Regions from separate parts of the Kitasatospora sp. NPDC036993 genome, predicted to be linked through region 2. Evidence: riboswitches for the same ligand, from Rfam matches in the RefSeq annotation. Region 2 holds a riboswitch; the other holds the start of a gene.
The links. A riboswitch is a leader RNA that binds a small molecule or an ion and turns the genes downstream of it on or off. The one in region 2 is predicted to bind glycine.
Positions count from the first base shown of each region.

Region 1: linked by a shared signal. The riboswitch ahead of gcvT (glycine cleavage system aminomethyltransferase GcvT) and the one ahead of gcvP (aminomethyl-transferring glycine dehydrogenase) in region 2 are both predicted to bind glycine.

Region 1 is NZ_JBVJRP010000006.1:490,548-506,282, forward strand. Features, by position in the region: gene gcvH (glycine cleavage system protein GcvH) at 48-431, opposite strand; gene gcvT (glycine cleavage system aminomethyltransferase GcvT) at 530-1,651, opposite strand; glycine riboswitch at 1,898-1,999, opposite strand; gene ACZ7C5_RS16075 (enhanced serine sensitivity protein SseB C-terminal domain-containing protein) at 2,209-3,012, shown strand; gene ACZ7C5_RS16080 (enhanced serine sensitivity protein SseB C-terminal domain-containing protein) at 3,129-4,064, shown strand; gene ACZ7C5_RS16085 (ABC transporter permease) at 4,511-5,500, shown strand; gene ACZ7C5_RS16090 (ABC transporter substrate-binding protein) at 5,604-7,376, shown strand; gene ACZ7C5_RS16095 (ABC transporter permease) at 7,475-8,485, shown strand; gene ACZ7C5_RS16100 (ABC transporter ATP-binding protein) at 8,482-9,552, shown strand; gene ACZ7C5_RS16105 (ABC transporter ATP-binding protein) at 9,587-10,633, shown strand; gene ACZ7C5_RS16110 (acyltransferase family protein) at 10,815-12,137, opposite strand; gene ACZ7C5_RS16115 (trimeric intracellular cation channel family protein) at 12,308-12,967, shown strand; gene ACZ7C5_RS16120 (IclR family transcriptional regulator) at 12,873-13,661, opposite strand; gene ACZ7C5_RS16125 (cysteine desulfurase family protein) at 13,891-15,072, shown strand; gene mnmA (tRNA 2-thiouridine(34) synthase MnmA) at 15,123-15,735, shown strand, end outside.
Region 2 is NZ_JBVJRP010000023.1:2,164-17,898, reverse strand. Features, by position in the region: gene gcvP (aminomethyl-transferring glycine dehydrogenase) at 1-2,421, opposite strand, end outside; glycine riboswitch at 2,525-2,657, opposite strand; glycine riboswitch at 2,659-2,762, opposite strand; gene ACZ7C5_RS33990 (PRC and DUF2382 domain-containing protein) at 2,986-4,149, shown strand; gene ACZ7C5_RS33985 (MFS transporter) at 4,312-5,808, shown strand; gene ACZ7C5_RS33980 (DNA polymerase IV) at 5,952-7,382, opposite strand; gene ACZ7C5_RS33975 (SanA/YdcF family protein) at 7,455-8,171, opposite strand; gene ACZ7C5_RS33970 (MerR family transcriptional regulator) at 8,272-8,916, opposite strand; gene ACZ7C5_RS33965 (bifunctional nuclease family protein) at 9,141-9,617, opposite strand; gene ftsR (transcriptional regulator FtsR) at 9,715-10,407, opposite strand; gene ACZ7C5_RS33955 (FHA domain-containing protein) at 10,587-11,474, opposite strand; gene ACZ7C5_RS33950 (DUF881 domain-containing protein) at 11,764-12,681, opposite strand; gene ACZ7C5_RS33945 (small basic family protein) at 12,872-13,204, opposite strand; gene ACZ7C5_RS33940 (DUF881 domain-containing protein) at 13,201-14,268, opposite strand; gene ACZ7C5_RS33935 (sugar phosphate nucleotidyltransferase) at 14,468-15,735, opposite strand, start outside.

The sequences.
Region 1 (15,735 bases), on a different contig from region 2:
AGGGGCCGGGCGGGGCGGCCGCCGCGCGACCGCCCCTGTCAGGGGGCTCAGCCCTGGGGGTTGATGAGCGCGTCGTACTCGTCCGAGCCGAGCAGCGCGTCGGTGGCCTCGACGCGCACCTTGAACAGCCAGGCGGCCCCGAACGGGTCGGCGTTCACGGCGGCCGGGTCGGCGACGACGTCCTCGTTGATCTCGGTGACCTCGCCGGTCACCGGGGAGAACAGGTCGCTGACCGACTTGGTGGACTCCAGCTCGCCGCAGGTCTCACCGGCGGTCACGGTGGAGCCGACCTCGGGCAGCTGCACGTAGACGATGTCACCGAGGGCGGTGGCGGCGTGCTCGGTGATGCCGATGGTCGAGACACCGTCCGCGTCCGCGGCGGTCAGCCACTCGTGCTCCTTGGTGTACTGCAGGTGCTGGGGGTTGCTCATGGCGTCATTCTCCAGGATGGGAAGCGGGCACGGCGAAGCGGGCCGTCACTCGGACGGCTGCGACGTGCGGGTACGGGGGGAAAACGGGCCCGAGGGCCTCAGCGGGCGCGCTTGTAGAACGGCAGCGCCACGACCTGGACCGGCTCGTGCTTGCCGCGCACGTCCACCGCGACGGTGCTGCCGGGGGTGGCGTGGGCGGCGTCGACGTAGGCCATCGCGATCGGCTGCCCCAGGGTCGGGGACGGCGCGCCCGAGGTGATCCGGCCGATCGGCTCGCCCTCGGTGGAGACCACGGTGTACTCGGCGCGCGGCACCCGCTTGCCCTCGGACACCAGGCCGACCAGCACCTTCGGCGGGTTGGTCTCGGCCGCGGCGGCGGCCTGCTCCAGCGCCTTGCGGCCGACGAAGGCGCCCTCGTTGGTGGTCTTGTCGAAGCGCACGACCCGGCCCAGACCGGCGTCGAACGGGGTGAGGTCGGTGGACAGCTCGTGCCCGTACAGCGGCATGCCGGCCTCCAGGCGCAGCGTGTCGCGGCAGGACAGGCCGCACGGGACCAGGCCGCGGCCCTCGCCGGCGGCGGTCAGCGCCTGCCAGACCGGCTCGGCGTCGACCGGGTGGCAGAAGATCTCGAAGCCGTCCTCGCCGGTGTAGCCGGTGCGGGCGAGCAGCACCTCGCGGCCGGCCACCAGGGCCGGGAGGATCGCGTAGTACTTCAGGCCGGGCAGGTCGGCGTCGGTGGTCTCCGCCAGGATGCCGGTGGCCTCGGGGCCCTGGACGGCGATCAGCGCGTAGGTGTCGCGGTCGTCGGTGACGACGGCGTCGAAGCCCTTGGCACGGGCGATCAGCTCGTCGAGGACCAGCTGGGCGTTGGAGGCGTTGGCGACCACCAGGAAGGCGTCCTCGCGCAGGCGGTAGACGATCAGGTCGTCCAGGATGCCGCCGTCCTCGGCACAGATCATGGTGTAGCGGGCGCGCAGCACACCCAGCGCGGAGACGAAGCCGACCAGCGCGTGGTCCAGCATCTCGCCGGCCTGCGGGCCGGTGACGGTGATCTCGCCCATGTGCGAGAGGTCGAACAGGCCGGCCTTGGTGCGGACGGCGAGGTGCTCCTCGCGCTCGCTGCCGTAGCGCAGCGGCATGTCCCAGCCGGCGAAGTCGGTCATGGTCGCGCCGAGGGCGCGGTGCAGCGTGTCGAGCGCGGTCAGGCGGGGGGACGACATGGCCAGGAACTCCTCGGTCGGGGCACTCAGGGGTGCGCGCGCCGGAACGGACCCGCTCGGGGGCCGACCCCGCGCGCGGGCATGCGGCGGCGTGGGTCTCCCCATCTGTCGTCGAACCTGAGAGCTTCACCGCCCACCTGCCCGCAGCCGTTCCAGCGTCGGGCTGGTTCCAGCTTGGGGGACAGCATGGCGGCTTGCACCGTGGGTGGGCGCACGACAGGGCCGGGCGCCGCTTTCCAGATGTGCCTAACCCGTGCGGTAGGGGTGCCTGAGAGATTCCGGGGAGGACTTGCTCCTTCGGCGCCGGCTGTGCCTGATCGGCACTCCGGGCTCTCCCGCGCGGGTTCGAGCGGCCGGTATGGAGTTGTGGGGGCCCGCGGCGCATGCCGTCGGACGCGCACATCATGGCACGTCCGGGACGACGAGGGGAGAGGGGACCCGGTCACATCACCCGGTACCGAACACGAGCCCCAAGGCGATCGGGCCGGGGGCCCTAGACTGCTGCGCGTCGGCGCAGCAGAGGGCGGCCGACCGGCAGAGGGCGGAATCGGCGGCGCATGGGGTACCCGGTGGAGCAGCAGCAGGGGTGGGGCGGACCGGAGGAGGCGCCGTCGGGCGGCTCCTGGCCGGCCAACGAGCTGGAGCAGGTGCTGACCGCGGCCCTGGGAGACCCGGGCGCGACGCCCCGGGTGATCGAGGTGCTGGCCCGTAGCCAGGTGTGGGTGCCGCTGCCGGCCGGGGCCGACCCGCAGGGGCAGTCGCTGGACCTGCCGACCGTCGAGCTGGGCGGCGACCCGTACGTGCCGGTGTTCTCCTCGCAGGAGGTGTTCCTCCAGCAGGCGCCGGGAATGGCCTTCGCGATCGCGCCGGTGTGGGAGTTCGCCCGCGGGCTGCCGCTGGGCCTGGGCATCGCGGTGAACCCGGACGCGGCGGTGGGCATCCCGGTGCCGCCGCAGGGGGTCGCCGAGCTGCGCCGCGGTCCGCGCGAGGACCGCTGGGAGGCCGCCGGCGACGCCGCGGAGCCGACCGGCGGGCGGGTGGCGCTGCGCGAGCCGGTGCCGGGCGAGGACCCGGAGCACTTCCTGGCCGCCTGCCGCGGCGAACTGTCGGCCCTGCCCGGAGTGTTGACCGCGCGCAGGGCGCTGGCCAGCGTCGAGGGCGAGCCGACCGTGATGTTCGTGGGCGTCCAGCTGGACCCGGCGGCGCCGGCCGATCCGGCCGCGGTGAACGACGCGCTCGGCCGAGCGCTGGGAACCGCGCCGCTGCCCGGCGGCGTCCACCTCGTACTGCTCGACCTCGCCGACGACCCGGTGGTCGAGTGGCTGCTCACCCGGGTGATGCCTTTCTACGCGCGGGTGTGAGCGGGGTCCGGATCAAGGCACGTCGCCGTGGCGGTGGCCGGTGCCGCGCCATAGGGTGCGTGCAGACGGCCGACGGGCCGGCGGGTTGAGGGAAAGAGGCGCGGCGAGGTGGGCGCATGAGTGCGGGAGCGGGAGCGGGCGGTGTGCCGGGGCCCTGGGGCCAGGCACCGGCCGGGCACCCGGGAGCTGACCCGGGCGCGCTGGAGCGCGCCCTGCGCGACGTCGCGCCGGAGCGCTACGACGCGTACGAGCGGCTGCTGCACGCCCTGGCGGACGGCAAGGTCTGGATGCTGCTGTGGCACGGCACCCCGGGCAGCCCGGACGCGCAGTACGGGAACATGGAGATCAGCGGCCACGGCTACGCGCCGGCCGTCACCTCGCCCGAGCAGCTGACCTCCTCCGGCTGGGCGCGGGCCCACGAGGTCATCTCCGGCCGGGAGATCGCCGCCTCGCTGTACCGCACCCGCTGGGGTCTGTGGCTCAACCCGCACGCGCCCGGCGGTGGCGTCGGGGTGCCCTGGGCGGACCTCAGACGCGTCGCCGCGGGCCTGGACCGGCTGCCGGCCGGGCCGTTGAAGCTCAGCGAGCCGCAGCTGAACGCCCAGCCCTTCTTCGCGCTGCTGGAGCGGCAGGCCGGCGAGGTGCGAGCGGTACGGGCGCTGCGCCGGGCCTGGGTGCAGCCCGCGGTGGGGGAGCCGTACCTGGCCATCGGCCTGGACCTGTACGAGAGTTCGCCGCCGGCGGTGGAGGCGGTGCGGGCGCTGATGCAGCGCGCGATCGCGGTGGCCCCGGAGGGGCTCGCGGTGTCCACGGTGGCGATGTCGGACGAGTACGACCCGGTGGCGCTGTGGATGCGCGCCAACGCGCGGCCGTTCTTCGACCGGGAGGCGGGACGCCCGCCGACCGGCCCGTACCCGCCGGTGCCCCCGCCGCCCTACCCCGGGCAGTCGGTGCCCGGTTACGGCTACGGCACCCAGCCGCCGGCGCAGGGCTGGCAGCAGCAGTCACCGCAGCACCCGCAGCGGCCGTGGCCCGGATACCCCGGGCGCTGATTCCCAAAACCCATTCCCCGAAGCCGACTTGATTGTCCGTCAAGTCGGCTTCGATGCTTTCCGGACGAATTTCCGGAAGTGTGACCCGATCATCTTGACATGGCAGTTACAGCCATGTGAAGAGGTATATGCCGAAGATCGGGGAGGTGCATGTACGCAGATCACAGTTGGGCATCTGTCGGTTGTCAGGGCTGGCGCAAGCCAGTTCGGATGGCAGAGAGTTCTGCGCAACGCACCGCGTGTACTGGAACCCCACAAAGGTGAGCGCGGACGCCGACAGCCAGTCCGCGCGACGCCCATCCCGCGTGGTGGCAGTGCCTGTGCACGACGCACTGCCGTCAACACCCGCTCCTGCCAAGCACCTCCGCACGTCCGCAGCCGCACCGCCGAAGCCGGCGACCGGCACCCGTGGGGCCGGCCACCGTCGGCGAGGGGACCAACTGACCATGACCGCATCCGTGACCACCGCCGGGAACGATCCGGAGACCTCCTCCGCCACGAGCCCGGCCAAGAAGATCGAGGGCCGCTCCCTCGGCCAGATCGCCTGGACCCGCTTCAAGCGGGACAAGGCCGCCGTCGCCGGCGGTGTCGTGGTGATCCTCCTGATCGCGCTCGCCGTGCTGGCCAAGCCGATCGAGTCGCTGTTCGGGCTCAACCCGGACGCCCTCAACCAGGACCTGCTGGACGCCGACCTCGGCGGTCTGCCGCTCGGCGACTGGGGTGGCATGAGCTGGGACCACCCGCTCGGCGTCGACCCGCTCCAGGGCCGTGACCTGCTCACCCGCGTCATCGAGGGTTCCTGGGTCTCCCTGCTGGTCGCCTTCGGCGCGACCCTGCTCTCCAACACCATCGGCACCGTGCTCGGCATCATGGCCGGCTACTACGGCGGCTGGGTGGACACCCTGATCAGCCGGGTGATGGACGTCTTCCTCGCGTTCCCGCTGCTGCTCTTCGCGATCGCGATCTCGACCTCGCTCCAGGGCGGGGCGTTCGGCCTGCACGGCCTTCCGCTGCACATGCTGGTGCTGATCTTCGTGATCGGCTTCTTCAACTGGCCCTACATGGGCCGGATCGTGCGCGGCCAGACGCTGTCGCTGCGCGAACGGGAGTTCGTCCACGCGGCCCGCAGCCTGGGGGCGCGCGGCCCGTTCATCCTGTTCAAGGAACTGCTGCCCAACCTGGTCGGTCCGATCCTGGTCTACTCGACCCTGCTGATCCCGACCAACATCCTCTTCGAGGCCGGGCTGAGCTTCCTCGGAGTCGGCATCCAGCCGCCGCAGGCCTCCTGGGGCGGGATGCTTCAGGACGCGATCCGGTACTACCAGGTGGACCCCCAGTACATGGTGGTCCCCGGCCTGGCGATCTTCGTCACCGTGCTCGCCTTCAACCTGCTCGGCGACGGGCTGCGCGACGCCCTCGACCCCAAGAACAACTGACTTCACGGCTCCCTGATCCGGCGTCATGCTGACTGCACATCACATGACCCGACGTCAAAGCTCCCTCCATCGCCTCCACATCCTCTAGGGGTTGATCTCACCCATGCGTAGGTCCCGTACCGTCGCCCTGACCGCCGCGGCCGCTGCCGTGGTCCTGGTCGTGACCGGCTGCACCAGTTCGTCGAAGAGCGGAGGGTCCTCCTCGGCCTCCGGTGACGCCGCGGGCGGCTCCGGCGCCAACGCCGCCACCAAGGGCGTCGTCAACGCCTCGGACAAGAAGGGCGGGACGGTGACCTTCGAGATGAAGGGCACCCCGGACTCGCTCGACCCGGGCAACACGTACTACGCGTACATCTACAACTTCTCGCGCCTGTACGCCCGTCCGCTGACCACCTTCAACCCGGCGCCGGGCGAGGAGGGCAACAAGCTCGTCCCCGACCTCGCCGAGTCGATGGGCCAGCCCAGCGCCGACGGCCTGACCTGGACGTACAAGCTGCGCAAGGGCCTGAAGTACGACGACGGCACCCCGATCAGCTCGAAGGACGTCAAGTACGCCGTCGAGCGCTCGAACTACGCGCTGGACGTGAACTCCAACGGCCCGGTCTACTTCCACGACCTGCTGGTGGACAACGCCACGCCGTACGCCGGCCCGTACAAGGACAAGGAGGGCGGCCTCAACTCGATCGAGACGCCCGACGAGACCACGGTCGTCTTCCACCTGAAGCACCCCTTCGCCGACTTCGACTACCTGGTCAGCGCCCCGCAGACCGCGCCGGTCCCGCAGGCCAAGGACAGCGGCTCGGAGTACGTGAAGCACATCGCGTCCTCGGGCTCCTACAAGTTCGAGTCCTACGAGGACGGCAAGCAGGCCGTCCTGGTGCCGAACACCAACTGGGACCCGAGCACCGACCCGATCCGCAAGCAGCTCGCGGACAAGCTCCTGCTCAAGTTCAACATCGACCAGGCCACCATCGACAAGGACCTGCTGGCCGGCAACGCCCAGGTCGACCTGGTGGGCGGCGGCGTCGACCCGCAGACCCAGGCGCAGATCCTGCAGAACCCGAAGCTGAAGGCCAGCACCGACAACGCCTACGGCGGCCGCCTGGTCTACATGGCGATCAACTCCAAGCTCGCGCCGTTCGACAACGTCGAGTGCCGCAAGGCCGTCCAGTACGCGATCGACAAGGTCTCGGTGCAGACCGCGGTCGGCGGCCCGATCCGCGGCCAGATCGCCAACACGGTGCTCCCGCCGGACATCGCGGGCCACCAGGACTTCAACACGTACGAGACCAAGGACAACAAGGGCGACGAGGCCAAGGCCAAGCAGGCCCTGAAGGCCTGCGGCAAGGAGGGCGGCATCAACACCGTCCTCTCGGCCCGCACCGAGCGCGCCACCGAGGTCGCCGCGGCCACCTCGATCCAGGCCGCGCTGAAGAAGGTCGGCATCAACGCCGAGATCCAGCAGTACCCGCAGGGCAAGTACCTCCAGGACAGCGCCGGCTCGCCGCAGTTCGCCGCCGAGCACAACATCGGCCTGATGATGATGCAGTGGGGCGCCGACTGGCCGACCGGCTACGGCTTCCTCCAGCAGATCGTCGACGGCCGCACGATCAAGCCGTCCGGCAACAACAACCTCGCCCAGCTGGACGACCCGGCGGTCAACAAGCTGATCGACGACGCCGCGATCAACCCGGACAAGACGGCCCGCGAGAAGATCTACAGCGAGATCGACAAGAAGGTCATGGACCAGGCGGTCTACGTCCCGCTGACCTACTTCAAGGTCTTCCTGTACCGCCCGGACAACGCCACCAACATGGTCTCCACCTCGGCGTTCTCGGGTGAGTACGACTACCTGAACATCGGCACCACCAAGTAAGAGCCTGGCTCCGCATCCCTGAAGGCAGGTGAAGGCAGCGGCGCCCGCCGCCGTCCGGTAGACCCCGGACGGCGGCGGGCCGCCGGAGCCGCCCAACTGTGTTTGCCTACATCATCCGCAGGATCATCGCGGCGGCGATACTGCTGCTGGTCGTCAGCGCTGTCACCTTCGCGATCTTCTTCCTGCTCCCGCGCCTCGCCGGAGAGACGGCCGACCAACTGGCCGCCCAGTACATCGGGAAGAACCCCTCACCCGACGCGATCGCCGCGGTCAAGAAGAACCTCGGTCTCGACCAGCCGCTGTACTCCCAGTACTGGAACTTCCTCAAGGGACTGGTCAGCGGCGCCGAGTACAACTTCGGGCCCGAACCGGCCACCTGCCACGTGCCCTGCTTCGGCTACTCCTTCAAGAACCACCTGGAGGTCTGGCCCGAGCTGACCAAGCGCATCCCGACCACCATGTCGCTCGCCGCCGGCGCGGCCGTGCTCTGGCTGGTCTCCGGCGTCGCCACCGGCGTCGTCTCCGCCCTCAAGCCGCGCTCGATCTTCGACCGGCTCTCCATGGGCGTCGCGCTCGCCGGCGTCTCGCTGCCGGTCTTCTTCACCGGCGCGCTGCTGCTCACGGTGTTCAGCTACGAGTGGCCGATCCTGGACAACCTGCACTACGTCGACTTCACCGAGAACCCGCTGATGTGGGCCCGCAACCTGATCCTGCCCTGGATCTCGCTGGCCTTCCTCTACTCCGCGCTCTACGCCCGGCTCACCCGCGCCGGAATGCTGGAGACCATGAGCGAGGACTACATCCGCACCGCCCGGGCCAAGGGCCTGGCCGAGAGCAAGGTCGTCACCCGGCACGGGCTGCGCGCCGCGCTCACCCCGATCGTCACCATCTTCGGCATGGACCTCGGGCTGCTGCTCGGCGGCGCGCTGATCACCGAGCAGGTCTTCTCGCTCCAGGGCGTCGGCCAGTTCGCCGTCCAGGCGATCTCCGACAACGACCTGCCCAAGATCCTCGGCGTCACCCTGCTCGCCGCCTTCTTCATCGTCGCCTGCAACCTCGTGGTCGACCTCCTGTACGCCCTCGTCGACCCCCGCGTGAGGCTCTCGTGACCGAGCTCAAGAAGACCACGGCGGACGCCGCGCAGACCCCGCCCGGCGACCCCTTCCTCTCGGTCCGGGACCTGCGGATCCACTTCGACACCGACGACGGCCTGGTCCGCTCGGTGGACGGGGTCAGCTTCGACCTGCACAAGGGACGCACCCTCGGCATCGTCGGCGAGTCCGGCTCCGGCAAGTCCGTCACCTCGCTGGGCATCATGGGCCTGCACCGCTCCAAGCGGGCCCGGATCAGCGGCGAGATCCGGCTGAACGGCGAGGACCTGATCGCGGCCGGCCCGGACCGGGTGCGCCGGCTGCGCGGCCGGGAACTGGCGATGATCTTCCAGGACCCGCTGACCGCGATGCACCCGTACTACACGGTGGGGCAGCAGATCGTCGAGGCGTACCGGGTGCACCACCCCCAGGCCTCCAAGAAGCAGGCCAGGGCCAGGGCGGTCGAGATGCTCGACCGGGTCGGCATCCCGCAGCCCGACCGCCGCGTGGACGACTTCCCGCACCAGTTCTCCGGCGGCATGCGCCAGCGCGCGATGATCGCCATGGCGCTGGTCAACGACCCCTCGCTGCTGATCGCCGACGAGCCCACCACCGCCCTGGACGTCACCGTCCAGGCGCAGATCCTGGACCTCATCCGCGACCTCCAGCAGGAGTTCGGCTCCGCCGTCATCATCATCACCCACGACCTCGGGGTGGTCGCCGAGCTGGCCGACGACATCCTGGTCATGTACGGCGGCAAGTGCATCGAGCGCGGACCGGCCGAGACCCTCTTCGACGCGCCCGAACACCCGTACACCTGGGGCCTGCTGGGCTCGATGCCGCGACTGGACCGGGAACTCCAGGACCGGCTGGTGCCGGTCAGGGGCACCCCGCCCAGCCTGATCAACGTGCCGTCCGGCTGCGCCTTCCACCCGCGCTGCCCGTACGCCGCCCTCACCGAGGGGCGCTCCACGGGCGAGGTCCCGGTGCTGGCCGAGGCCGCGCCCGGGCACTTCGCGGCCTGCCACCTGGCGGCCGGCGAACGGCACCGCATCTTCGCCGAAGAGATCGCGCCCCGGCTGTGAGCCCGGCCTCGTACCACCTTTCTGGAGAGAACCGATGACGGACACTCAGACGACCGGGACCCCGTCGCCGGCACCCGCCCCCGGCCGCGAACCGCTGCTGAAGGTGACCGGCCTGACCCGGCACTTCCCGATCCGCAGCGGGCTGCTGCGCCGCCAGACCGGCGCGGTGCGGGCCGTCGACGGCATCGACTTCACGGTCAACGCCGGCGAGACGCTGGGCGTCGTGGGCGAGTCCGGCTGCGGCAAGTCGACCATGGGCCGACTGGTCACCCGGCTCGACGAACCCACCGGCGGGGCCATCGAGTTCGAGGGCACCGACATCACCCACCTGAGCGTCGGGGCGATGCGGCCGCTGCGCCGCGACATCCAGATGATCTTCCAGGACCCGTACTCCTCGCTGAACCCCCGGCACACCGTCGGCACCATCGTCGGCGCGCCGTTCAGGCTCCAGAACGCGGTGCCCGCGGGCGGCCTCAAGAAGGCCGTCCAGGAACTGCTGGAACTGTGCGGACTCAGCCCCGAGCACTACAACCGCTACCCGCACGAGTTCTCCGGCGGCCAGCGCCAGCGCATCGGCATCGCCCGCGCGCTCGCGCTCAAGCCGAAGATGATCGTCGCGGACGAGCCGGTCTCCGCGCTGGACGTCTCGATCCAGGCGCAGGTGGTCAACCTGCTGGACGACCTCCAGCGGGAACTCGGGCTGACCTACCTGATCATCGCGCACGACCTCTCGGTGGTCCGGCACGTCTCGGACCGGGTCGCGGTGATGTACCTCGGCAAGATCGTGGAGATCGCCGACCGGGACGCGCTCTACCGCAGCCCGATGCACCCGTACACCAACGCGCTGATGTCCGCGGTGCCCGTCCCCGACCCGCGCCGGCGCCACAGCGGGGGCCGCGAGCGCATCCTGCTCAAGGGCGACGTCCCCTCGCCGATCAACCCGCCCAGCGGCTGCCGCTTCCGCACCCGGTGCTGGAAGGCGCAGGACGTGTGCGCGAGCCAGGAGCCGCCGCTGGTGGCGCTGGAGTCGGGGCACCAGGTGGCTTGTCACTTCCCCGAGCGGAGCGAGGGGAACGACTAGCGCAGTCCCGAGCGGAGCGAGGGGAACGACTAGCGCAGTCCCGAGCGGAGCGAGGGGAACGACTGACGCAGTCCGGAAAACGCGCCGGCCGGCGCTGCCGCGTCCTGACCGCCGGGGCTCGTACGAGAGAGGCCGCCCGCCCCGGGATTCCGGGGCGGGCGGCCTCTTCCGTGTCCGGGTGTCAGGCGCCGGCGGCCGGCTCCGGCTCACGCTCCGGCTCACGCGGGCCCGGGGCCTGCTCGGCGGCCGGTCCGGTGTGCAGTGGGGCGGCCGGGAAGCGGCGGTTCAGTGCCTTGACCGCCTTGCGGCCGAGGTTCTGGAACGGGATCTCGACCAGCCGGTACGAGAGGTAGCCGAACACGACGAGTGCCGCGAGGTAGCCGGCGGTGAGGACGGCCTGCCCCTTGTGGCCGACGATCGGCGGGTAGCTCTGGAGCTTCCACCCGATGAAGTACATCAGCGGGCCGTGCAGCAGGTAGACCGAGAAGCTGATCGTGCCGAGCCCGCTGAGCCAGCGCGGGAAGCGGCGGTGGCGCAGCAGCATGGCGCCCCCGAACAGCGCCCAGGCGGCCAGGTAGGCGTACGAGAAGGACTGCCACGAGGGCGTCCAGGTGTGCCACAGCGCGGTGTCGCGGTTGTACAGGTAGCCGACCGAGACGCCGGCCACCACGACGAAGGCGCAGCAGAGCAGGGCCGGGACCTTGTCGATCTGGCCGTGCTCCAGCCGGTACAGCACCGTGCCGGCGAACATGGTCGCGAAGATCAGCATGGTCTCGAAGCCGGTGGTGCGGGTGTTGAGTACGGCCAGGGCCAGGCCCAGGCCGCCGAGCAGCGTCGCGCCCCAGCGGACCAGGTCGGGGCGGGCGGTGGCGATGCAGGCCAGCGCCATCAGCACCACGATCCCGGTGGCGGCCACCAGGTGCCTGGTCGCCGTCAGGTCCACCGAGAGGGCGCTGACCGGCAGCCAGGCGCCGAGCACCAGGGCGACGGACGCGAAGCCGATCGTGATCGGCGCGCTGTGCCGGTGCCAGCCCCGCACGAAGAGGGCCGAGACGAAGTAGTAGAACACCATCTCGTAGGCGAGCGACCACATCACGCCGAGTGTGCCGGGCACCCCGAGCAGGTCCTGGAGCAGCAGGCCGTTGGCGCCGAGCGACAGGGCGGGGTGGTCGAAGCTCCAGCCCTGGATGATCTGGTTGCTGCGCGGCAGCACCAGCAGGCTCACCACCACCGCGACGATCACCGCGGGGTAGATGCGGAAGAACCGGCCGGCCCAGAACGCCCGCACATCGCCGCGCCGTTCCAGCGAGGCCGGGATGATGTACCCGCTGACCAGGAAGAACAGCATCACGCCGAAGAATCCGAGGTCCAGGTACTGCGGCACCTTCGCCCCGTGCGGGATCTTGTCGAGCAGCCCGAAGTGGTGCATGGCGACGGCGAGGGCGGCGATGCCGCGTAGGGCGTCCAGCCAGCCGAGCCTGGCGGAGGAGGGGGGCTTGGGCATCGGCGTCGACCTCGGTGTCGGCCTGGGCTTCACGAGCTTCACAGGGCGGAGGCTAGCGGAATACGTTCGGCCGCACCGGGGGGGATTGTCCGTTCGGGCCCAAGACGGACGTCCGTATCCCGACCGTGACCGTTCACCGGACAAGTCTGCGCATCGGGTACACATGGACGGTGACATCCCAGCTCTTCCCGACCGACGTGCAGCAGTCGCTGGACCTCGTCGGCATCTTCGTCTTCGCCCTCTCCGGGGGTCTGCTCGCCGTCCGCAAGAACATGGACATTTTCGGGATCTGTGTGCTGGCGGAGGTCACCGCGCTCGGCGGCGGGGTGATGCGCGACCTGGTGATCGGCGCGACGCCGGTCGCCGCGTTCACCAACCTCGGGTACTTCGTGACCCCGCTGGGTGCCGCGCTGGTGGTGTTCTTCCTGCATCCGGAGGTCGAGCGGATCAACCGGGCGGTGCAGACCCTGGACGCGCTCGGGCTCGGGCTGTTCTGCGTCACCGGCACCGCCAAGGCGCACGACTTCGGGCTCGGCGCGGTCGCCGCGATCGCGCTCGGCATGGTCACCGCGGCCGGCGGTGGTGTGATCCGCGACGTGCTGGCCGGGGAGATCCCCTCGCTGCTGCGCTGGGACCGGGAGATCTACGCCGTCCCGGCCCTGGTCGGCGCCACCATGGTCGCGCTGCTGATCGCGGTCGACCGGCTCACCGGTGTGACCGGCACCGCCGCCGCGCTCACCGCGTTCGTGCTGCGGATGCTCGCGCTGAAGTACGGCTGGCGCGCGCCGCGGGCCTGGCACCGCAACGGTTCTCGCACCAGCGAGGAGTAGGCGAGCCGCCGTACGCGAGCGAGATCGCCTCGGCGGTGCAGAGCAGTTCCGGCACCATCCGGGCCAGCTCGGCCGGCGGCACCAGGCCGGCCGGGGCGCTCAGCGCGCAGGCCGCCACCGCCCGTCCGCCGCTGCCCGCCACCGGCGCGGCCACGCAGGTCACCGGCTCCCGGTGCTCGGCGGACTCCGCCGCCCAGCCCCGGCGGCGCACCGCCGCCAGCTCGTCCGACAGCTGGTCCGACAGCTCCTCGGTGAGGGCGCCGTCCGCGGGCAGCCCGGCGAGCAGCACCCGGCCGACCGCCGTACCCGTCACCGGGGCCCGGCGGCCGATCCGGGACGGTTCGGCTCCCGCGGGACCGGCCACCTCGTCCAGGTAGAGCACCTCGCCGTCGTGCAGCACGGCGAGCCGGACGGTGTAGCCGCAGCGGGCGTTGAGCGCGGCCAGGTACGGCGCGGCGACCTGCCGGACGTCGAAGTCCTCCAGCGCGCGGTGGGCCAGCGAGAGCACCCGGCCGCCGATCCGGTAGCGCAGGTCGGGCTGGCGGCGGGCGAAGCCGTGCTCCTCCAGGGTGCGCAGCAGCCGCAGGGCGGTGGACTTGTGCACCCCGAGGCTGCTGGCGGCCTGCTCCAGCGAGAGCGGCGCGTCGCCGAGTGCGTCGAGCAGGGTCAGCGCGCGGTCGACCGACTGCGACATGGCGTTTTCCCGTGGATCCGGCTGACTGGTGGCGTCAGGCTAACCGCTGGGTGGCTCAGTGGTACAAACCAGTGCCGGACGCGGCCGTCCGGCCGTGGTGCACCGGGAGGGCACCGTGACGCGTCGGACGGGCGGCAGCGGTGCGCCGGGCCGGTGCGGGCGGCAGGTGGCCGGATCAGTGCGCAGCCCTGGAGGAGTGCCCGGCGCCGCGCTCTACAATCGGATGGTTATGCCATACCTGGACCATGCGGCGACCACGCCGATGCTGCCCGAGGCGATCGCCGCGATGACGGCGCACCTGGGGGTGGTCGGCAACGCCTCGGCCCTGCACGCGGCCGGCCGACGGGCCCGCCGGGTGGTCGAGGAGTCCCGGGAGTCGCTCGCCGATTCCCTGGGTGCCCGTCCGAGCGAGATCGTGCTCACCGGCGGCGGCACCGAATCCGACAACCTGGCGGTCAAGGGCCTGTACTGGGCCCGCAGGGACGCCGACCCGGCCAGGACCAGGGTGCTGTGCAGCCCGGTCGAGCACCACGCGGTGCTGGACGCGGTGCACTGGCTCTCCGAGCACGAGGGCGCCGAGGTCGAGTACCTGCCGGTGGACCCGCTGGGCCGGGTGCACCCCGCGGAGCTGCGCGCGGCGATCGAGCGCGATCCGGCGTCGGTCGCGCTGGTCACCGTGATGTGGGCCAACAACGAGGTCGGCACCGTCCAGCCGGTGCACGAACTGACCGCGGTGGCCGCCGAGTACGGCATCCCCGTGCACGCCGACGCGGTGCAGGCCCTCGGCCAGGTCCAGGTCTCCTTCGCGGAATCCGGCCTCACCGCGCTCACCGTCACCGGGCACAAGATCGGCGGCCCGTTCGGCATCGGCGCGCTGCTGCTCTCCCGGGGTGCCGCGCCCGTACCGCTGCTGCACGGCGGCGGGCAGGAGCGCGACGTGCGCTCCGGCACCCTCGACGCCCCCGGTGCGGCCGGCTTCGCGGCCGCCGCGGCGCTCGCGGTGGAGCGCCGGGCCGAGCACGCCGTCACGCTGGGCACGCTGCGGGACGAGCTGGTGGCCTCCGTCCTGGCCGCCGTCCCGGACGCGGTGTACAACGGCGACCCGGCGGCCGAGGGCCGGCTGCCCGCCAACGCGCACTTCTCCTTCCCCGGGTGCGAGGGCGACGCGCTGCTGATGCTGCTGGACGCCCAGGGCATCGAGTGCTCGACGGGTTCGGCCTGCTCCGCGGGGGTGCCGCAGCCCAGCCACGTGCTGCTCGCGATGGGCGTCGACCCGCTGCTGGCGCGCGCCTCGCTGCGGTTCTCGCTCGGGCACACCTCGGTGCGGGAGGACGTCACGGAGCTGGCGAAGGCCATCGGGCCGGTCGTCGAGCGGGCCAGGAACGCGGGACTGGCCTCCGTGCGCCGGTAGTCCCTCGCGTGGGTGGGCATGTCCGGCGGCCCCGTAGGCTTGTACCCACCATGACTGACTTCCCGGGTGCCCCGACCACTCCGTCCACCGGCCGTCTGCGCGTGCTCGCGGCGATGTCCGGCGGAGTCGACTCCGCCGTCGCCGCCGCCCGCGCCGTCGAGGCGGGGCACGAGGTGACCGGCGTCCACCTGGCGCTGTCGGCCAACCCGCAGTCCTTCCGGACCGGCGCGCGCGGCTGCTGCACGATCGAGGACTCCCGGGACGCGTGGCGCGCGGCCGACGTGATCGGCATCCCCTTCTACGTCTGGGACCTCGCCGAGCGCTTCCGCGAGGACGTGATCGACGACTTCGTCGCCGAGTACGCGGCCGGGCGCACGCCCAACCCCTGCCTGCGCTGCAACGAGAAGATCAAGTTCGCGGCGCTGCTGGACAAGGCGGTCGCGCTGGGCTTCGACGCCGTCTGCACCGGCCACTACGCCCGGATCGTCGACCTGCCGTCCGGGGACCGCCAGTTGCACCGGGCGGTCGACGCGGCGAAGGACCAGTCGTACGTGCTCGGTGTGCTGGACGCGGACCAGCTCGCCCACTCGCTCTTCCCGCTCGGTGACACCACCAAGGAGGAGATCCGGGCGGAGGCCGAGCGCCGCGGCCTGGCCGTCGCCA
Region 2 (15,735 bases):
CGGGAAGTGCGGCGCCAGGCGCTTGGCGATGTAGTTGGCGTTCAGCACCGCGACCTGGGTCGCGTGCTTGAGGCCCTCGCCGCCCATCAGCCGGACGTACGCCCAGGAGATCGGCAGGATGGCCGCCGAGCCCCACGGCGCGGCCGAGATCGGGCCCACGCCGGTGGCCGGGCCCGCCTCCGCCTGGAGCGGGTGGTTCGGCAGGTACGGCGCCAGGTGGGCGCGCACCGCGACCGGGCCGACGCCCGGGCCGCCGCCGCCGTGCGGAATGCAGAAGGTCTTGTGCAGGTTCAGGTGCGAGACGTCCGCGCCGAACTTGCCCGGCTTGGCGAGGCCGACCAGGGCGTTCAGGTTGGCGCCGTCCACGTACACCTGGCCGCCGGCCTCGTGCACCAGGGCGCAGATGTCGGTGATCTGGGTCTCGTACACGCCGTGGGTGGACGGGTAGGTGACCATCAGCACGGCGAGGCTGTCGCGGTGCTGCTCGATCTTGGCCTTCAGGTCCTCGACGTCCACGTCGCCGTCGACCAGGGTCTTCACCACGACCACGCGCATGCCGGCCATCACCGCGGAGGCCGCGTTGGTGCCGTGCGCCGAGGACGGGATCAGGCAGACGTCACGCTGGGTGTCGCCGTTGGCGTGGTGGTAGGCGCGCACGGCCAGCAGGCCGGCCAGCTCGCCCTGGGAGCCCGCGTTCGGCTGGATCGAGACGGCGTCGTAGCCGGTCACCTCGACCAGCTGCTGCTCCAGCTGGCGGATCAGGGTCAGGAAGCCCTGGGCCTGGTCGATCGGCGCGAAGGGGTGCAGCTGGCCGAACTCCGGCCAGGTCACCGCCTCCATCTCGGTGGTCGCGTTGAGCTTCATGGTGCAGGAGCCCAGCGGGATCATGCCGCGGTCCAGCGCGTAGTCCCTGTCCGACAGGCGGCGCAGGTAGCGCAGCATGGCGGTCTCCGAGCGGTGACTGTGGAAGACCGGGTGGGTCAGGTACTCGTCCTCGCGCAGCAGCGCGGCGGGCAGCGCCCCGGCGGCCTCGGCGATCTCGACGGCGGGGACGCCGAACGCGGCCCAGACGCCGGCCAGGTGCTCGCGGGTGGTGGTCTCGTCGGTGGAGACGGAGATCCGGTCCGCGCCGTCCTGGTGGACGTTGATGCCGTTGGCGCGGGCGGTGGCGGCGATCTCGGCGGCGCGGCCCGGGACGACGGCGGTGACGGTGTCGAAGAACTCGCCGTGCAGCAGCTCCACGCCGCCGGCCCGCAGGCCCTCGGCGAGAGCGGCGGCGTAGCGGTGGGTGCGGCGGGCGATGTCGGCCAGGCCGTCCGGGCCGTGGTAGACGGCGTACATGGAAGCCATCACGGCGAGCAGCACCTGGGCGGTGCAGATGTTGCTGGTGGCCTTCTCGCGGCGGATGTGCTGCTCGCGGGTCTGCAGCGCCAGGCGGTAGGCGCGGTTGCCGTCGGCGTCGACGGAGACGCCGACCAGGCGGCCCGGCAGCGAGCGGGCGTACTCGGCGCGCACCGACAGGTAGCCGGCGTGCGGGCCGCCGAAGCCCATCGGCACGCCGAAGCGCTGCGAGGTGCCGCAGGCGATGTCGGCGCCCAGCGCACCCGGGGACTTGAGCAGGGTCAGCGCGAGCAGGTCGGCGGCGACGGCGACGATCGCGCCCAGGCCGTGCGCCTGCTCGATCACCGGGGCGAGGTCGCGGACCACACCCGTGGCGCCGGGGTACTGGAGCAGCACGCCGAAGACGCCGCGCTCGGCGATCTCGGCCGGGATGCCCTCGGACAGGTCCGCGACGACGACCTCGACACCGGTCGGCACGGCGCGGGTGTTGATCACCGCGGCGGTCTGCGGCAGGGTCTCGGCGTCGACCAGGAAGACGCCGCCCTTGACCTTGGTGACGCGGCGGGCCAGCGCCATCGCCTCGGCGGCCGCGGTGCCCTCGTCCAGCAGCGAGGAGCCGGAGGTCGGCAGGCCGGTCAGGTCGGAGACCAGGGTCTGGAAGTTGAGCAGCGCCTCCAGGCGGCCCTGCGAGATCTCCGGCTGGTACGGGGTGTACGCGGTGTACCAGGCCGGGTTCTCCATGACGTTGCGCAGGATCACCGGCGGGGTGAAGGTGCCGTAGTAACCCAGGCCGATCATCGGCTGGAGCACCTGGTTGTGGCCGGCCAGCTCGCGCAGCTCGGCGAGGACCTGAGCCTCGCTCCGGCCCGCGGGCAGGTCGAGGGCGGTGATGGAGCGGATCGCCTCGGGCACCGCGGTGGCGGCGAGCTCGTCCAGCGAGCCGTAGCCGACGGACGCCAGCATCTTCTCCTGCGCGGCGGCGTCGGGGCCGATGTGGCGGTTCTCGAAGGGGCTGGCCAGCTCAAGCTCGGTGAGGGTCGAGGCGCCGGTGGGGCGTCCCGCGTTCGGCTGGGCGTTCATGGTGGTCGAGGCCTCCTGGTCACGGACCGGCGGGGGTGCGCACGCCGGCCGGCCTTCGCCGCTGCGGACAGCGGCTCAGCCTGGGCGGGCGACCCGAAAGGCCTCCCCCTCTGTCATCGGGACCTGAGAGCTTCACCCGCACGGTGCGCTGTGGGCGCCCCGTCGGCTTGCACCGTCGGTGAGGGTGGTGATCGTCGGCTCCCATGCCGACGGTCCTGCCCTGCTTTCCAGAGTGACCTACCCCACACGGTACGGATGCCTGAGAGATTCCGGGGAGGAGTTGCTCCTTCGGCGCTCCGACCAGCGGTTTTCGCGGTCGGAGACTCTCCCGAGCGGGCTCTGCGGTCGCCGCCCAGGGTACCAGCGGGAGACCTCCCGATCACGGGTGCGTCAGGTCGCTTGAGATCTACGCGCGTCCCCCGGACGGTCCAGCGCGCAGCCCGTCCGGCGCACCCCGGTCGCGCCCGTCCGATTCATGGCTTTTGGTGTGAAGTGGCGGACGGAACGGGTGCTCCGGCCGCCTTCCTGCGGGAGTTCCGCAGGCTCAGCGCACTGGAGGCATGAGTGCAGACCGACATCGACCCCCGGGACCTCATCGGTCACAAGGCCGTCGACCGCAACGGAGACAAGATCGGCACGGTCGACGAGGTCTACCTGGACGACGCGACCGGACGGCCCGAGTGGGCCGCGGTCCGGACCGGCATCTTCGGCCGGGACGCCTTCGTCCCGCTGACCACGAGCGAGTTCGCCGGCGACGAACTCCGGGTGCCGTACGACAAGTCACTGGTGAAGGAGTCGCCGGACTTCGGCGTCGGCCAGCACCTGTCGCCCGCGCAGGAGCTCCAGCTCTACCGCTACTACGGGCTCGACACACCGGCGGACGGCCGCCCGAACGGCGAGAACGGGAGCCGCCCCAAGCAGCCCGACCTGGAGTTCGGCACCACCGCGGCCGCCGCCACGACGGCCGCGGCGGCCCCGGCCAAGTCGCTCACCTTCCACACCGCCGAGCGCTCGCCAGAACCCGCCCCGGCCAAGCCGGCCGTCATCCCGTTCGCGTCCACCGCCGCGGACACCGCCAGGACCGCCCCGGAGGACGACATGCGGACCCTCAGCACCCCCGAGGCCACCACCTCCACCACACCTGGCGCACCTGCCGCGCCCACCGCGGAACCGAAACCCCAGTCGCAGCCCGCTCCCACCCCCGCCCCGACGGCGGCAGCCACGACCACCACGAACGTCACGAGCACCGGCCCCGCCTCGACCGCCCTCAGCGGCCCGGTCGAGATCACCTGCCGCGAGGAGCGACTGGAGATCACCACCGACTGGCGCACCCTGGGCACCGCGAAGCTGCGCAAGTACGTGACGACCGAACAGGTCGAGCGCCGCGTACCGGTGGTCCGCGAGCGCGTCCGGGTCGAACGGATGCCGGTCAGCGACGCCGAGCGCGCCACCCTCACCGAGAAGGACATCGCCGAGGCCGTCGAGGAGGTCACCCTCCGTGAGGAACACCCGGTGGTCCGCAAGTTCCTCGCCCCCATCGAGCGGGTCCGCCTGGTCGTCGAGCGCTACACGACCGAGGAGGTGATCCGGGACGAACTCCGCCGCGAGCAGGTCGAGGTCCACGACACCACCACCCCCGCCTCTGCCTCCCCGCCCCCCGACGCCGTGTCCCGCAGCACCCCGTCCCCCGACTCACCCCGCCCGGCCTCACTGCGGCCACTCGTCTGACCGCACCCGCGCGCGACAAGGGCCCCGGACAACCGTCCGGGGCCCTTGTCGCGTACCCGACCCTTCGGCTTTGCCAAGTCTTAACCAGTCGATATTTGACACTCTGAAGTATCCACTGCAAAGTTACTTCAGTTCATTCACTATGTACGGGAGGAAGCAACCGTGAGTGAGGCACCACAGCCCACCACCGCGGCCGAGAAGCAGAGCAGCGCCCGGGTCCTGCCGGCCCTCATCCTGGCGATGCTGTCGTTCAGCGTGGTGCAGACCGCGGTCGTCCCGATCCTGCCCTCGCTGGCCAAGGAACTGGACGTCTCGGCGTCCAGCATCACCTGGCTGATGACCGCCAACCTGCTCTCCGCAGCCGTGCTGACTCCCCTGCTGGGCCGCTTCGGCGACCTCCGGGGCCGCAAGCCGATGCTGCTGATCTCGCTGGCCGGCCTGGTCGCCGGTTCGGCCCTGGCGGTCAGCACCCACTCCTTCACCTGGCTGGTCGTCGCCCGTGTCCTCCAGGGCGCCGGCGGTGGCGTCCTGCCGCTGGCGATCAGCATCGTCCGTGACGAGCTGCCCAAGCAGAAGGTGACCGGCGGCGTCGCCGCCATCAGCGCCTCGATGGGCGTCGGCTCCGGCCTCGGCCTGGTCGCCACCGGCCTGCTGCTGGAGCACTGGAGCTACAAGTCGATCTTCTGGATGGGCCTGCTCTTCGGCCTGCTCGCGGTCGCCCTGGTCGCCTTCCGCGTCCCGTCCGACCCGGTCACCGACAAGGAGGGCGGCGCCGACCCGCTGGGCGCCCTCACCCTGGCCGGCTGGCTCTCCGCCCTGCTGGTCGCGGTCAGCCAGGGCAACCACTGGGGCTGGACCTCCACCAAGACCCTCGGCCTGTTCGCCGTCGCCGCCGTGGTCGCCCTGGTCTGGGGGATCATCGAGACCAGGGTCGCGCACCCGCTGGTGGACATGAAGATGATGTCCCGCCCGGCCGTCGCGTTCACCAACCTGGCCGGCCTGCTCATCGGCTTCGGCATGTACGGCTCCTTCATGGTCATCAGCAACTTCGCCCAGACCCCGGAGAAGCTGACCCACTACGGCTTCACCGCCACCGTGCTGCACGCCGGCATCATGCTGCTGCCGTCCGCCCTCGGCTCGATGGTCGCCGCCCCGCTCGGCGCCCTGCTGATCGGCCGCCGCGGCCCGCGCCTGCCGCTGGTCCTCGGTGGCGTCCTCGGCGCCGTCGCGATGGCCTACCTGGCCGTGCGCCACAGCCACGAGGCCGACATCTACACCGCCTCGGCGATCTTCGGCCTCGGCATCGGCCTCGCGTTCTCCGCGATGCCGGCCTACATCAACGGCGCCGTCCCGGCCGAGCAGAGCGGCATCGCCAACGGCATGAACGCCGTGCTGCGCACCGTCGGCGGCGCGATCGGCACCGCCGTCATGGCCGCCATCCTGACCGGCGACACCATGAAGCTGCCGCCGCAGATCCCGTTCTCCTTCCCGACCCTGGACGCCTACAAGCACGCGTTCTGGACCGCGGCCGTCGTCTGCGTCGTCGCCGGCGTCGTCCCGTTCCTGATCCGCGGCGTCAAGTCGGCCGCCACCCCGACCGTCGTCGGCGGCTCGGCCAAGCAGGACTCCAGCCCCGAGCTGGTCAAGACCGACGCCTGACGAGGCGTCCGGCCCCCGCGCTCAGGGACAGGGCGCGGGGCCCGGCCTCCGTACGCCGTGAGGGCATCACGAACGTACGGGGACCGGCACGGTGATGCGGCCCCACCCGGTACTCCCCCACCGGGCGGGGCCGCTTTCGCGTCTCAGTGCCCGCGGTCCGGCCGATCGGCCCCGCCGTCCCCCGCCGCCGGACCGTCCTCGTCCCCGCCCTGGCCCCGGCGCAACGGCAGCGCCCCGGACGGTTCGAGTGCCGGGTCGTCCACCGCGAAGGTCCGCACCCGCCCCGGCCCGCTCCACGGCGTCTCGAACCGTACGGTGACCCTCCCGACGCCGCTGCCCTGCACCCACCCCGGTCCGAACTCCTCGTGCCGGACGTCCTGTCCAGGCATCCAGCGGCGCACCACGACGGCCTCCGGCTCCTCCTCGGCCTGCTCCGTCCCGGCCACCGCCTCCGCCTGCTCCGCGGCCTCCTCCCGCAGCACCTGGGCGAACAGGTCCTCCTGCGTGTAGTCGGCGAGTTGGGTGACCCCCACGCCGAGCAGCCGGACCCCGCCGGTGATGTCCACCTGCTCGGCCAGCCGGCGCGCGGTCGCGGTGATCACCGCCTCGTCGTCGGTGGGCCCGCCGAGCGTCTCCGAGCGGGTCAGCGTCGAGAAGTCGAAGCGCCGGACCTTGAGCACCACCGTCCGCCCCGAGCGCGCGGCCGCCCGCAGCCGCCGCACGCACCTGCCGGCCAGCGCCTCCACCTCGCGCAGCACCCGGTCCCGGTCGGCCAGGTCCACCTCGTAGGTGTCCTCCACCGACACGGACTTGGCGTCCTGGTCCGCGATCACCGGCCGGTCGTCCAGCCCCATGGACATCTGGAAGATCCCGGCGCCGTGCGCCCGCCCGACCAGCTGCACCAGCTCCGCCTCCCCCGCCTCCGCGAGGTCGGCCACCGTGTTCAGCCCGGCCCGGCGCAACACCTGCTCGGTGGCCGGGCCGATCCCCGGCAGCGCCCGCACCTGCATCGGGCCGAGCACGGCCCGCTCCTGCCCGGGCTCGACCATGACCAGCCCGTCCGGCTTGGCCTGTTCGGAGGCGATCTTGGCCATCAGCTTGGAACCGGCCGCACCGACCGAGCCGGTCAGCCCGGTCAGCCGCTCGATGTCCGCCCGCAGGTCCTCCGCCAGCGCGAGCACCAGCCGCTCGCCGGTCCCGTGGTCCGCCTCCAGCAGCGCCGGACCGTACGGACCTGCCTCCAGGTCCACGAAGGCCTCGTCCAGGCTGAGCGGCTGCACCAGCGGGGACAGCTGCCGCAGCAGCCCCATCACGATCTCGCTGTTCTGCCGGTAGGCCTCGAACCGCCCCGACAGGTAGGCCGCGTTGGGGCAGAGCCGGCGCGCCTGCGCCATCGGCATCGCCGAGTGCACCCCGAACTTCCGTGCCTCGTACGAGGCCGTGGAGACCACCCCGCGCCCGCCGAGCCCGCCGACGACCACCGGCTTGCCGCGCAGGCTCGGCTTGGCCGCCTGCTCCACCGCCGCGAAGAAGGCGTCCATGTCGAGGTGGATGATGCTCGGCAGAGATCGCACCCGCCGATCATCGCGTACGGGTCCGACAGTGCGTACGAACCCGGCCGGACGCCCACCGGCCGGCCCCAGGCGCTACTTCCCCGCGGCCTCCGCCAGCGCCTTCGGGATGCCGTCCTCCTCGGGCCCGAGGAACACCGGGTCCGGCCGCAGCCAGGCGTTGGCCGCCGCCTTGCCGGCCCCGGCCACCTCCCGCAGCCCGCCGTACAGCCAGGTCGCGTCGTGCAGCTCCGGCACCCCGACCGCGTACGAGCGGATGCCCGCCGCCTCGCACAGCGCCAACGCCCGGCGGACGTGGAAGTCCTGGCTCACCAGCACCGCGTGGTCCACCCCGAAGATCCGGCGCGCCCTGGTGCAGGAGTCCCAGGTGTCGAAGCCCGCGTAGTCCCGGACCACCCGGTCCTCGGGCACCCCGTGCTGGGTCAGGTAGGTGTACATCGCGTCGGGCTCGGAGTACGCGGCCCGCCCGTTGTCCCCGGTCACCAGGATCGCCCGCACCTTCCCCTCCCGGTACAGGTCCAGCGCCGCGACCAGCCGGTGCTCCAGGTACGGCGAGGGCCTGCCCTGGTCCAGCCCGGCGCCGAAGACCACCGCGACCGGCGCGGGCGGCGCGCTCTCCACCGTGCCCACCCGGTCCCCGGCGGAGAACCACACCCAGGCGCTCGGTGCCAGCGCCAGCGAGCAGAGCACCGTCCCGGCCTGGAACACCCTGCGCTGCGTCCGCCGCCCACGCAGCCGTGCCCCCAGCAGCCCGGCCCTGCGCCGCAGCAACCCCGATATCCCGGTGCCGATCCCCACGTGCCCTCCCTCGATCACGTCAACCAGGCAACACGACGGGGCCGCGGGCCCGAACGGTTCCCCGTCCGGGCCCGCGGCCCCGTCGAACGCCTCGTCAGACCGCCCGGTTGCGGCGCTGCGCCAGTTCGTCACCCGGGTCGTGCCCGACCAGCGTCTCGCCCGTGTCGGTGCGCTCGGCGTGCAGCCGCCCGAGGGTGAGTTCCAGCTCCCGCCAGACCGCTCCCACCGCGATGCCGAAGACCCCCTGACCGCCCTTCAGCAGGTCCACCACCTGCTGCGGCGTGGAGCACTCGTACACCGTCGCGCCGTCGCACAGCAGCGTCATCCCGGCCAGGGCCGCCGGGTCGGCGGCCTGGAGGTGGGCGACGGCCACCCGGATGTTCTGCAACGAGACGCCCGCGTCGAGCAACCGCTTCACGATCTTCAGCAGCAGGATGTCGCGGAAGCTGTACAGCCGCTGGCTGGTCGACGGGTACGCCGTACGGACGCTGGGCTCCAGCAGTCCGGTACGGGCCCAGTAGTCCAGCTGGCGGTAGGTGATGCCAGCCGCCGCGCAGGCCGTCGGGCCGCGGAAGCCGAGCAGTTCCGATGTCGGGGCCAGCCGCTCGATCGCGGGCTGGCCCGGTTGTACGGCCGGGAACCTGCCCACCCGGGGCAGATCCGTGACGGTGCGAGCGGTGCGCGGCATGTGCACGGCGCACCGGCCTCCCACGGCCGCGTCATCGCCGGTGCTGCTCATGCCTGCCTCCGTCCACTCGTGCTGCGGGCAACCCGACTGCGGGCATCGGCTCCCCGGACAGCCACTCCTGACGGTAGGCAGTCCCCTATGACCCGTCAACGATCGCCACGCCGGGTCAGACAAACCACATCACTCAGGAGAGTGGTTTTTCGTGCCCCTAGTGTGGGTAGGTGGCTGATTTTTGGCAAAACGGGCGGGTCAAATAGCCGATCGGACGGTCCCCGCTACTGCGGACCGCTGCCCCCGAAGTCCTCGGGCGACACCTGGTCGAGGAACTCGCGGAACTTCTCGACCTCGTCCTCCTGCTCGTCCGGGATCGCGATGCCCGCCTCGGCGAGCACCTCCTCGCTCCCGTAGATCGGCGTGCCGGTGCGCAGTGCCAGCGCTATGGCGTCGGACGGCCTGGCGCTCACCTCGACCCCGCCGGCGAACACCAGCTCGGCGTAGAACACACCCTCCCGCAGGTCGGTGATCCGGACCTCGGTGAGCTGCTGGCCGAGCGCCTCCAGGACGTCCTTGAACAGGTCGTGCGTCAGCGGGCGCACCGGCGTCATGCCCTGCTGGGCGAAGGCGATCGCGGTCGCCTCGCCGGGGCCGATCCAGATCGGCAGGTAGCGATCTCCCCCGACCTCCCGAAGCAGCACGATCGGCTGGTTGGAAGGCATCTCCACTCGGACACCCACGACGTCGAGCTCATTCACACAGGCAACCCTATGGCTCCGCTCCCGGATATGAAAGCGCAGGGCCGACGCCGCTGGTCAGCGCGGTGCACCCGACGCCGCGAGCCGGTCACGACCGCTACCCGCGGGTCCGCAGACCGGCCTGGACCATCGCCGCGTGCAGCCGTACCGACAGCGTCGCCAGCTCCCGTGCGGTGGCCTCCGCGTGTGCCCTGGTCTGCGGGTTCCGGTGCCGGCGCAACGGTGCCACCACCTGTTCCACCAGCGCGATCTCGCGGTCCGCCGCCGCCTTCATGGCCCGCAGGTGCCGGGGCTCCAGCCCGTACCGGCCGAGCTCCGCGACCAGCCTGGCCACCTGGAGCGCCTCGCCGTCGTACCCGCCGTCCGAGCCCGGGACGACCAGCCCGTAGGCCTCCCACTCGGCGAGTTCCCGCTCCCCGGCCTCGGCCGCCGCCAGCAGCTCGGCGCGCCCCAGCCGGACCCCGGACGGCACCTCGCCCGAGGCCACCAGCTCCCGGTCCGCCTCCTCCAGCGGCCCGGGCCTGGCGTCGGCGGGGGGCAGCGCGGGCGGGCTCTCCCCGCGTTCGATGGCGTCCAGGTGCTCGCGGATCACCCGCAGCGGGAGGTAGTGGTCCCGCTGCATGCGCAGGACGTAGGCCAGCCGCTCGACGTCGGCCGGGCTGAACTTGCGGTACCCCGAGGGCGTGCGCTGCGGCTCGACCAGCCCCTCCGCCTCCAGGAAGCGGATCTTGGAGATGGTGACCTCGGGGAAGTCGTCGCGCAGGAAGGCCAGCACCGCGCCGATGCTCAGCAGTTCGTCACCGCCGCGCCGGCGCCCGGCCGGCCGCTCCGGCCTGAGCGGCTGCCGCGGGCCCGCGACCACCCCGCGCCCGCCGCGGTCCGCCTGCGGACCGGACGGGGCTGGGGTGGCCGCCCCGAGAGAAGAGGAAGGGGTATTCGTGTTCACTCGGGCTCCTGCCTGCGTCGTTTTCAGTACCCCCGGTTGTGGCCGGCGAAGAACACCAGCCGGTACTTCCCGATCTGCACCTCGTCGCCGTTGTTCAGCGACACCTCGTCGATCCGCTCCCGGTTCACGTAGGTGCCGTTGAGGCTGCCCACGTCCGCGACGCTGAAGCCGGCCTGGGTGCGGCGGAACTCCACGTGGCGGCGGGAGACCGTGACGTCGTCCAGGAAGATGTCACCCTGCGGGTGACGTCCCGCCGTGGTGACGTCCGAGTCCAGCAGGAAGCGGCTGCCCGAGTTCGGACCGCGCTGCACGATCAGCAGGGCCGAGCCCGGCGGCAGCGCGTCGATCGCCGACAGCACCTCGGCCGACAGCGCCGGCGTGGCGCCGGTGCTGGTGCCGGTCGTGGCGCTCGGATCGTACGACTCCAGGCCGGAGATGGAGATGGTCGACGTGGTCTCCGCCGCCCCCTCCGGGAGCAGGCCGCCGCGCAGCGCCGTACCGCAGTTGGAGCAGAACCGGGCCGCGGCCGGGTTCCGGTTGCCGCACCTGGGGCACGGAGTGGGGCCAGCCATGTTCACAGCCTCCTGGCGCGGCACACCCGACGGGTTGTGCCCGGCGTACGGGTCCGGAGCAAACCCTCCACCAGAGGTTGAGGGTCCTGACGGGAAACCTATGCGCGGCTCGCCGGAGGGGTCAACCGACGCGCCGTAGCCCGCCGGATTCCCCACGTACTGGGCGGCGCCGCCGTCCCGGTACAGCTGCTGCCCGGCGTACGGGCCGGACTCGGGGGCGGGTCGCATGCCGGGCACGGCGGGCTCGTCCTCCGGACGGCGGTGGCGAGCGGTCGGCGCCTCGACGGCGGCCGCGTCGCGGCCCTTGTTGCGACCGAACAACTTCGAGAAGAAACTCACGGGCGAATCCCCTTGCGTGTGACAGACCCGCCCGCGGGGCAGGGTGAGAACCTCGGACATGCTGCGAGCCCGGTCATTGCGGCTCGGGCCCGCCGGAGTGGCACTCCGGCCGGTGGTGCTGCGGTTGTTGATGCTGTGGCTGTTGGTGCTGCGGCTGCCAGTCCTGCGGCCGCCGGTACTGCGGTTGTCGCTCCGGAGCGTACCGGTGCGAACCAGTCTCGCCCATGTGACGGCGGCGCCCCGCGGCGGGTGCCGCCCGCCCTTGACGGGCCGTTCGTCGGGCGCCCCGTCACTTCGAAGCCGGCTTGGCGTACTGCGGCGACTTCGGGTCCACGAGGGCGTCCACGACCACCTTCTGCTGCTGGGTGATCGTCGCCCGCGCCTGGTGGCTCTCCAGCGTGCGGACGACACCTCCCGGGATGTTCAGCGCGGGTGTCAGATCCTGCGGGTTCCCCACGACCGTGAACCGGTAGGGCTGCGAGACCTTCTTCCCGTCGATCTGCACCCCACCGGCCGACAGGTCGGTGAAGTAGGTGTTGACCACCACGCGCACATCGTTGATCTGAATCGCCTCCGCCCCCGCCGCTCGAAGTTCTTGCAGGGTGTCCAGCAGCATATCTGCCTTCACCTGCCCTTGGGGATCATCGACCGTGAGTACGATGCCGGGACCAGTGGCTTTGACGGTGCCGGCGAGCACGCCCAGCTCCGTCACCTTCTTCCTGGTCTGTTCCTGCGCCTCCTTGGCCTGGTTGGAGCTGTTCTCCAACTTCGCCAGGGACTGCTCCAGCTCCGCCTTCTCCTGCTGGAGACGTTGCTGACGGCTGTCCAGTTCATCGAGGATCCGGACCAGGTCCTCCTGGCGCGCCCCGCGCAGCTGACTGTGGTGGTCGTTGGTCGACCGCACCTGGATCGCCAGCCCCAGGCCGAGCGAGAACAGCAGCAGCGCCACCACCAGCTGCCCGCGCGACAGCCGCGGCGGCCAGAGCGCCGCCTTCAGCCGCCGCCGGCCGGCACTCCGGTCCACGGCGGGCGGCTGCTCGGCGGCTTCTGCTGCTTCGCGCTCGGGCACCGCTTCGGGCTCGGGCACCGCTTCGGGCTCGGGCACCGCTTCGGGCTCGGACGCTGCCACCGGCTCGGCCGCGGGTGCGGGCTCAGCCTCCGGCGCCGGCTCGACCGCCTTCGTGAGCCGCAGCGTCGGCTCGGACACCGGACCGGCCTCAGGTTCAGCCTTAGCGTCAGACTTCGGTTCCGACACGTCCTGCGCCCCGACGGGCTCCCCGTCCGTCCCGGGCTCGGGCTCCTCGACGGGCTTCGCGGGAGGCTTCTCGTCCGGCTTCCCAGCGGCCTTCCCGGCTCCCGCAGGCTCCCGCTTCTCCTCCGCCGCCTCGCGGCCGGGCTCAGGCGCGGAAGACATGGCGCCGGATCGCGGCCGCGTTGGAGAAGATGCGGATGCCGAGGACGACGACCACGCCCGTGGAGAGCTGCGAGCCGACGCCCAGCTGGTCACCGAGGAACACGATCAGTGCCGCGACCACCACGTTCGACAGGAACGAGACGATGAACACCTTGTCGTTGAAGATCCCGTCGAGCATCGCCCGAACGCCACCGAACACTGCGTCCAGCGCAGCCACCACCGCGATCGGCAGGTAGGGCACAACGGCGTCCGGCACCTCGGGTTGGACGAAGAGGCCGACGACCACCCCGATCACAAGACCCAGTACGGCAATCACGGTCTGGCTGCTCCTGTCCCTGGCGTGGTCTTGGTGGGTCCGGTCGACGGACGTCGCTTGGTGGTCGGCGAGGTGGACGCGGAAGGCGGGGCCGACGGTGAGAGCGACGCGCCGGAGCCCTCCGGGGTTCCGGTGCTACCCGACGGCGTGCCGCTCGGGGCGGCCGGGGTCGCCGTGGGCGAGGGCTCGGGCGTCACCGGCTGCGCGGTCCGCAGCGTCACCCCCACCGCCGCCGGCAGCGTCAGGTTCTTCTGCGCGGAGAGCGTCGACTTGATGCCGTACTGCTCCTGGAGCAGCCGCAGGTACTCCCCGGCCATGTCCTTCTGGAAGGCGGTGAGGAGCTTCGAGCCGTCCCCGATCGCCTGGATGTTGTACGGCGGCACCAGCGGCCGGTTGTCCACCAGCACCGCCTCGCCGGCGGCCCGGATCGCGGACAGCGCGGTCAGCCGCTGTCCGTTGATCGCGATCGCCTCGGCCCCGGATCCCCAGAGGCCGTTCACCACCAGTTGCAGGTCGCGGTCCCGCAGCCGGCCGCTGCTGGAGAAGCCCTGCCCGGCCCGCGGGTCGACGTTGCCGCCGGCGCCCGTGCCCGCGGCGTCCTCCAGGACCAGCTTCACCCCCGGTCCGGTGACCTCACCGAGACCGACGGCACCGGTCACCCCGCCGGGATCACCGGGACCCGAGGCGAGCGCCTGCTGCTGCGTGCTGTCGACCTTGAGCCGCAGCTCCTGCACCTGCTTCTGCAAGTGGTCGGCCGAGGTGTTGCTGTCGTTGATCCGGTGGATCAGCGCGTCCCGCTCCTTGGCCAGCGTCGGCTCGGCCTTGTGCGCGTTCACCGCGCCCACCGTCACCACCGCTCCGACCAGCGCCAGCCCGGCGCCCAGCGTGAGCAGGCCCGACAGGGTGCCGGGTATCCGGCTGTCGCGGGCCCCGCCGCGCGCGGCAGCCGCCTCCGCGTAGCCCTCGTCCAGGCTGTGGTCCATCACGCCGGTCAGCAGGGACATCGAGGCGTCCGGGCGGTTGTACCGTCCGTTCGGAGCACTCGGTGTCGGCGTCGCTGGCATGGAGACCATCGTCCCATGTCGCCGCAGGGGCCCGTGCACGGCCCCTGAGCTGCACACACGCTGCACACATGACGGAAAGTGACGGACCGTTCCGAATGATGTGAAAACGGACAGCGGGGCGCGCGGATCACACCGCGCGCCCCGCCGTTCGGGGTCGTCGTCCGGGACTCAGGTCCGCACCGGGCTCACGCCCTGGCCGTCACCGCCCCGCACCGTCGACCACCGCCGCCCACTCGTCCAGCAGCGCCTCGGTGGCCTCGTCGTCGGGGCCCTCCGCCCACAGATGGGTGACCGCCTCGGCCGGGTCGGGCAGCACCAGCGTCCAGCGCCCGTCCGCCTCGACCACCCGGACGCCGTCAGTGGTGTCCAGCCGACGGCTGCCTGCCGCCTCCACCACCGAACGCATGACCATGCCCTTGGCCGCCCACGGCGTCGCGATGTCCCGGCGCCGGATGTGCGCCTGCGGAATCCGCGCGTCGATCTGGCTCAGCGTGAGCTGGGTCCTCGCCACCAGGCCGACCAGCCGGACGAAGGCCGCGGCGCCGTCCAGCACCCCGCTGAACTCGGGCACCACGAAGCCACCGCGCCCGTCCCCGCCGAACACCGTGCCCTCGGCGGAGGCTGCCTTCGCGAGGTCGTCCGGCGTCGTCGTGGTCCAGATCACCTGGGTGCCGTGGTAGGCGGCGACCTGCTCGGCGATCCGGGTCGTGGTCACCGGCAGCGCCACCTGCCCGCTGCGCCGCTCGGCCGCGACCAGGTCCAGCAGCACCAGCAGCGCCCGGTCGTCGTCGATCACTCGGCCCAGCTCGTCGACGAACGCGACGCGCTCGCCCACCGGGTCGAAGCGCACGCCGAAGGCCGCCCGGGAGGAGGCCACCAGCTCGCCCAGCCTGGCCAGACCGGCCCGCCGCACCTCGGCGTCCTCGGTCGGCCTGGCCTCGTCCAGCCCACTGGAGACGGTGAGCGCCTCGACCCCGAGTCGGCCGAGGATGCTCGGAAGGACGAGGCCCGCACTGCCGTGCGCGGTGTCCACGACCACCTTCAGCCCGGCCTCCCGGACCCCGGTGGTGTCCACCGTCCGCAGCAGGTTGCCCGCGTAGGAGTCGAAGACGCTGGACGGGAAGGTCAGGTCCCCGATCTCGCCGGGGAAGGCCCGCCGGTACTCCTGACGTGCGTAGACCCGGTCCAGCTTGCGCTGCCCGGCCTGCGAGAGATCCGCCCCGCGCTCGTCGAAGAAGAGGATGTCCAGCGAGTCCGGCACTCCGGGCGTGGTCCGCAGGAAGATCCCGCCCGCGCTCCCCCGCGCCGTGTGCTGCCGGGCCACCGGCATCGGCACGTTCTCCAGGTCCCTGACGTCGATCGCGGAGGTCTGGAGCCCCGAGATCATCGCCCGTTTGAGTGCACGCGCACCACGCGAGTGGTCACGCGCAATGGTGACGGTGGCGCCCTTCTTCAGCGTCGTCGCGT